2 linked regions of the Azotobacter salinestris genome follow. The protein of the gene in region 1 interacts with the protein of each later gene in a pairwise test. Links are inferred from orthologs where the notes say so. Each region holds a gene or a part of one and is shown on either strand. Other genes may lie near its edges. The genes, in order: GCU53_RS07940 and hypB.

Region 1 (3,098 bases):
GAAGCCGCGCGGCGCTGCCATTTCCCGCTGGAGCGGATCATCTTCGAGGTCACCGAGCAGGAACAGGAGCTCGACCTCGACCCCCTGATCGGCATCCTGCGCGCCTATCGCCAGCAGGGTTTTCGCACCGCCATCGACGACTTCGGCGCCGGCTACGCCGGGCTCAACCTGCTGGCCGACTTCCAGCCGGACCTGATCAAGCTGGACATGGCGCTGATTCGCGACATCGACCGCGACAGCGTGCGCCAGGTCCTGGTCGAGGGTCTGCTCGCGATCAGCCGGCGCCTGGGGATCACGGTGATCGCCGAGGGCGTGGAGACGCCGGGCGAACTCGAGGCCCTGCGCGGTCTGGGGATCGAGCTGTTCCAGGGCTACCTGTTCGCCAGACCGGCCTTCGAGGCCCTGCCGCCAGTCCGCTTTCCGGACGTCTGAGGGACGCCGGCCGGGTTTTCAGCGACCGGCGCGCTGCGGGAAATAACCGATGACACGCCCTAGACTGCGAGCCAGGTCATCTCAACGAGGAGCGCTTGCATGGGCATGCTCAGCGAATTCAAGGCCTTCGCCGTCAAGGGCAACGTGGTCGACATGGCGGTGGGGATCATCATCGGCGCGGCCTTCGGCAAGATCGTCTCGTCCTTCGTCGGGGACTTGATCATGCCGCCGCTCGGCCTGCTGATCGGCGGAGTGGACTTCTCCGACCTGGCCATCACCCTCAAGCAGGCCCGGGGCGATGCGCCCGCGGTGGTGCTGGCCTACGGCCGGTTCCTCCAGACGGTGATCGACTTTGTGATCATCGCCTTCGCCATCTTCATCGGCGTCAAGGCACTCAACAAGCTCAAGCGCAAGGAGGCGGCGGCGCCGAGCCTGCCGCCGGCACCGACCCGCGACCAGCAGCTGCTCGAGGAGATCCGCAACCTGCTCAAGGCGCAGAACCGCTCCTGATCAGCCGAGGGCCTTCTCGATCGCCTGCAGCAGCGCCGGGGCGTCCGGCGCGGTGCGCGGCGAGAAGCGCGCCAGCACGCGGCCGTCGCGGCCCACCAGGAACTTCTCGAAATTCCAGGTGATGTCGCCGGGGAACTCGGCGTCCTCCCCCGCCAGCAAGCGGTACAGGGGGTGGCGCTCGGGACCGTTGACCTCGAGCTTGGCCGCCAGGGGGAAGGTCACACCGTAATTGAGGGTGCAGAACTCGCGGATCTGCGCCTCATCGCCCGGCTCCTGAGCGGCGAACTGGTTGCACGGCAGGCCGAGCACGCTGAAACCACGGTCGCGGTACTGCAGCTGGAGCCTCTCCAGGCTCGCGTACTGAGGCGTCAGGCCGCATTTCGAGGCGACGTTGACCACCAGCACCACCTTGTCGCGGAACTGCGCCAGCGGCAGGTCCTGGCTGTCCAGTCCGCGCAAGGCCAGATCATGGAACGCACTCATCTCTCGACTCCCCTGCTTGCCAAGAGAAAAGGCGCCAAACGGCGCCCTTTCGAGGTGTCACGCACGGCCGGCGGGCCGGCTTCAGTGGTGGTGGCCACCCTCGCCATGGATATGGCCGTGGGCGATTTCCTCCGGATGGGCTTCGCGCACGCCGACCACCTTGACCTGGAAGTTCAGGCGCTGACCGGCCAGGGGGTGGTTGCCGTCGACGGTCACGTCGTCGCCTTCCAGGTGGCGGATGGTGACGATCTGCATGCCGCCGTCCGGCGCGGAGGCGTGGAACTGCATGCCCACCGCCAGCTCGTCGACGCCTTCGAACATGGCGCGGTTGAGGGTGGCGACCAGCTCGGGGCTGTACTCGCCGTAGGCCTCTTCCGGCTCGATGGAAACCTTCAGCTCGTCCCCGGCCTGCTTGCCTTCCAGCGCCTTCTCCAGGCCGACGATGATGTTTCCGGCCCCATGCAGATAGACCAGCGGCGCACCGCCGGCAGAACTGTCGATCACCTCACCGGCATCGTTGGTCAGGGTATAGTCGATGGAGACAGCCTTGTTGGCGGCGATCAGCATGAGCGAACAACCTTTTGCAAAAGAAGAATGAAGTTCCCAGTGTAACCGTCACCTCGCGGGAAAGCGAACCGGGCGAGGACGAGCGGGCCGGGACGCCGCGCCTGACCGGCTTCCGCCAGGACGCGGACGGCCACTGGGTGGCGCTGCTGTCCTGCGGGCATACCCAGCATCTGCGTCACCAGCCGCCCTGGCAGAACCGCCCTTGGGTACTCAATCCGGAACATCGCCGGCGCCTCATCGGTCAACCCTTTTCCTGCGGCTGGTGCCGGAAGGAACGATCCCGGGAGGACTGATGGCCACACGCAACATACTGGTGCTCAACTGCGGCAGCTCGTCGCTCAAGTTCGCCCTGATCAGCCAGGCCCACGCCATGCCCCTGCTCGCCGGCCAGGCCGAGCGCCTGAACAGCCCGCAGGCGCTGCTGCACTGCTGGCAGGCCGCGAGCATCCGCCACCAGCGCGAGCTGCCCGGCGCCGACCACCGCGCCGCGCTCGAAGCGCTGTTGCCGCTGGTCGAGGAGGCCTGCGAGGGCCGCCTGCACGGCATCGGCCACCGGGTGGTGCACGGCGGCGAGCAATTCACCCAATCCTGTCTGATCGACGCGCGGGCGCTCGCGGCGATCCGCGCCATGGTGCCGCTGGCGCCGCTGCACAACCCGCAGAACCTGCTCGGCATCGAGACGGCCATGCAGCTGTTCCCCGGCCTGCCGCAGGTCGCGGTGTTCGATACCGCCTTCCACCAGAGCATGCCCGAGCACGCCTTTCGCTACGCCATTCCGGACTACCTCTACCGCGAGCATGGCGTGCGCCGCTACGGCTTCCACGGCACCAGCCACCACTACGTCGGCCGGCGCGCCGCGGAGCTCGCCGGCCTGTCCCCCGGCGACAGCAGCTGGCTGAGCGCACACCTGGGCAACGGCTGCTCGACCTGCGCCATCGTCGACGGCCAGAGCCGCGACACCAGCATGGGCCTGACCCCGCTGGAAGGCCTGGTTATGGGCACCCGCAGCGGCGACGTCGACCCCAACCTGTATGGCCACCTGGCCCGCGTGCTGGGCTGGAGCCTCGAGGAGATCGACCACCTGCTGAACAGCGAGAGCGGCCTGC
Region 2 (3,130 bases), 1.2 Mb from region 1 along the record:
GGTCGGCGATGCCGGCGAGCTTCTCGCGCGCCTCGCCGTTGCCGGTGATCAGCGGCTCGCCGCTCAGGTTGGCGCTGGTCATCACCAGTACCAGGTCCTGGGGCGCGGCGGTCCAGGCCGTGCCGGCCGGCCGCCCGGCGGCCTCGTGGAACAGCAGCCAGTGCAGCGGGCTGTGCGGCAGCATCACGCCGAGCCAGGCGAGATCCGGCGCCACTTCGGCGGCGAGCAAGCCATCGGTGGCGGGCCGCCTGCGCAGCAGCACCACCGGCGCGGCCGGGCCGGTCAGCTCGTCCAGGCCGCTCGCGTTCAGCTCGACCAAGGCTTCCAGCGAAGCCGGGTTGGCGGCCATCAGCGCGAAGGGCTTGCCCGGGCGGCGCTTGCGCCGGCGCAGTTCGGCCACCGCCTTGGCATTGCGCGCATCGCAGGCCAGGTGGAAGCCGCCGACCCCGCGCAGGGCGACAACTTCGCCGCGGCGCAGGGCTGCCAGCGCCAGGGCGACGGGATCTCCGGGCAGGCGCCGGCCCTCGCCGTCCTCGCACCACAGCCGTGGGCCGCAGGCCGGGCAGGCGATCGGCTGGGCGTGGAAGCGCCGGTCGACCGGATCTTGGTACTCGCGCCGGCAGTCCGGGCAGAGTTCGAAACCGGCCAGGCTGGTCTGCGCGCGGTCGTAGGGCAGACGACGGATCAGGCTGTAGCGCGGGCCGCAGTGGGTGCAGTTGATGAAGGGATGGCGCCAGCGGCGGCTTTGCGGATCGCAGAGTTCTTCCAGGCAGGCCGGGCAGACCGCGGCATCCGGCGGCGGTGCCAGCGCCCCGCTCCTCTCGTCGCGGCTCGCTGCGATGGCGAAGCCGGAAAAGCGCGCCCCGCCGGGCAGCGCCGTGCGCTCGAGGGCATCGAGGCGCGCCAGCGGCGGCAGCTCGGCGGGCAGGCGGCGCTCGAATTCGGCGAGCACCGCCGGTGGGCCCTGCAGGTCGATGCGCACGCCCTCGCCGGTGTTGCACACCTCGCCGGCCAGGCCGAGCGCGGTGGCCAGACGGTGCACGCCGGGGCGCATGCCGACCCCCTGCACCCGGCCGCGCAGCAGCAGGCGCACGCCCGCTTCCGCCGGCTGATTCAGAGCAGCGCCTCCAGGGCCTGCGCCTGGGCCCTGAGGGCGTCGATCCGGGCGCGCAGGCGGGCGCCGCGCTGGCGCTCGATCCAGGCCAGCCAGTCGTCCATGCCCTCGCCGCTGCGCGCCGAGACGCGGATCACCTCGATGTCCGGGTTGACCCGCCGGGCGTAGGCGATGCAGGCCTCGACGTCGAAGTCCAGGTGCGGCAGCAGGTCGGTCTTGTTGAGCAGCATGAGGTCGGCGGCGTGGAACATGTCCGGGTACTTGAGCGGCTTGTCCTCGCCCTCGGTGACCGAGAGGATCGCCACCTTGTGCGCCTCGCCCAGGTCGAAGGCCGCCGGGCAGACCAGGTTGCCGACGTTCTCGATGAACAGCAGGCCGCCTTCGAGGTCGTCCAGCCGCGCCAGGGCGTGGCCGACCATGTGCGCATCCAGGTGGCAGCCCTTGCCGGTGTTGACCTGCACCGCCGGCACGCCGGTGGCGCGGATGCGCGCGGCGTCGTGGTCGGTCTGCTGGTCGCCCTCGATCACCGCCAGCGGCCGGCGCCGGCCGAGCAGCTCGATGGTTTTGGTGAGCAGGGTGGTCTTGCCCGAGCCGGGGCTGGACACCAGGTTGAGGACGAACAGCGACAGGGCGTCGAAGCGCGCGCGGTTCTCGGCGGCGTAGCGGTCGTTCTTGCCGAGGATGTCCTGCTCGATCTGCACCATGCGGCTCTGGCTGAGGCCCGGCGCGTGGGCGCGGGCCGGGCCCTGGCCGAAGTGCAGGTTCAAACCCTCGACCACCAGCGGCGCGGCCTCGGCCGGTGCTGGGCGGCGCACGAAAACGTGCTCGTGGTGGGAATAGCCATGATCATGGGGGTGAGTGTGGGGGTGGGCATGGTCATGCCCGTGATGATGGTGCTCGCCCTCGATCCGGGTTTCGCCCTCGGCGCAGCCGCAAACGGTACACATGCTTATTCTACCTCCAGTTCCTTGACCCGCAGCTCGTCGCCCTGGGTGACCTGCAATCGGTAACTGCCGCACTGCGGGCAGGCGTCGTAGCGTCGGCGGATCGCCACGCTGGCGTTGCAGCCGAGGCACCAGGCGCGCCCCGGCAGCTCGACGATCTCCAGGCGCGCGCCCTCGGCGAGACTGCCGCGGGTCACCGCCTCGAAGCAGAAGCGCAGCGACTCGACCTCGACCGCGGCCAGCGGGCCGATCTCCAGCCACACCGCCTTGACCCGCTCGAAGCGCTGCGCCGCGGCCTGCTCCTCCAGCAGCTGGACGATGCCCTCGGCGATCGACATCTCATGCATGAATGATCTTCACCTCGAACGCGACGCAGGGATCGAGCGCAAGGATCAGCTCGCGCAGCAGCGCCTCGCAATCTCCTTCGGCCACCCGCACGCCGCACAGCCGGCGGCGCAGCGGGCCGTCGGCATGGAAATTCCAGTCGGTCGGCGCCAGCAGCTGCCAGGCGCCGACCGTCCCCTCGTCCAGACACACCCGGTGCAGCAGAGCGCCGCGGGCGGTCTGCGCCAGGCCGACGCCCTCCCCCGCCTGCAGCCCGGCCACCGCCGGCGGCAGCGGCGGCTGCTGCTGCAGCGAGTCTATCGCCTGCGCCGTGCGCCGCAGCAGCGCGCCGACGTGCTGCTCGATCTGCGCGGCGGCCGTCGCCTGCATCCCGGCGATGGCGGCCGGGCCGGTGATTCGCGGCGCACCGGCGATTTCCGCCCGGACGTCGCCCGCACGCAGCTGCGTCAGCAGTGCCGGCAGATTCGCCGGATCGACGCTTTCCGGCAGCGCTCCGCCGAGCGCGACCGCTTGCCAGGGCTTCAGCCGCGCGCCCAGCCAGTCGACCGGTGCCGGCAACTGCAGAGCGGTCCAGGCGGCGACCAGCGCGGCCAGGGTCTCCTCCAGCTGCGGATCGGCCGGCTGCGGCTCAGCGCGAAAGGCGCTCAGCGGCTGCAGGCGGCTGGCGGCCTGCCGGCACAGGGCGAGCAGCGCCTTGAGCCGCTCCAGGGGCAGCGGCAGCGCCCAG

What was found.
Region 2: the proteins of GCU53_RS07940 (region 1) and hypB interact in binary tests that used the Escherichia coli proteins (3 or more experiments, as listed by UniProt). The link is inferred for Azotobacter salinestris from one-to-one orthologs.

The regions. Positions count from the first base shown.
Region 1 is NZ_CP045302.1:1,676,153-1,679,250, forward strand. What follows is about bases 250-3,039. They hold GCU53_RS07940 (FKBP-type peptidyl-prolyl cis-trans isomerase), read right to left. Parts: upstream 1,993-3,039; coding sequence 1,507-1,992; downstream 250-1,506. Other genes in these bases: GCU53_RS07925 (EAL domain-containing protein), read left to right, coding at 250-432; mscL (large-conductance mechanosensitive channel protein MscL), read left to right, coding at 532-942; GCU53_RS07935 (glutathione peroxidase), read right to left, coding at 943-1,425; GCU53_RS07945 (DUF3565 domain-containing protein), read left to right, coding at 2,007-2,285; GCU53_RS07950 (acetate kinase), read left to right, coding at 2,285-3,039. Also shown: more of GCU53_RS07925, read left to right, coding at 1-249; more of GCU53_RS07950, read left to right, coding at 3,040-3,098. UniProt on the Escherichia coli protein: Folding helper with both chaperone and peptidyl-prolyl cis-trans isomerase (PPIase) activities. Chaperone activity prevents aggregation of unfolded or partially folded proteins and promotes their correct folding.
Region 2 is NZ_CP045302.1:2,903,077-2,906,206, reverse strand. Bases 88-2,909 are described here. They hold hypB (hydrogenase nickel incorporation protein HypB), read right to left. Parts: upstream 2,062-2,909; coding sequence 1,114-2,061; downstream 88-1,113. Other genes in these bases: GCU53_RS13525 (nickel-dependent hydrogenase large subunit), read right to left, coding at 2,398-2,909; hypA (hydrogenase maturation nickel metallochaperone HypA), read right to left, coding at 2,064-2,405; hypF (carbamoyltransferase HypF), read right to left, coding at 88-1,093. In the rest of the region: more of hypF, read right to left, coding at 1-87; more of GCU53_RS13525, read right to left, coding at 2,910-3,130. UniProt on the Escherichia coli protein: Involved in the maturation of [NiFe] hydrogenases. Required for nickel insertion into the metal center of the hydrogenase. Exhibits a low intrinsic GTPase activity, which is essential for nickel insertion.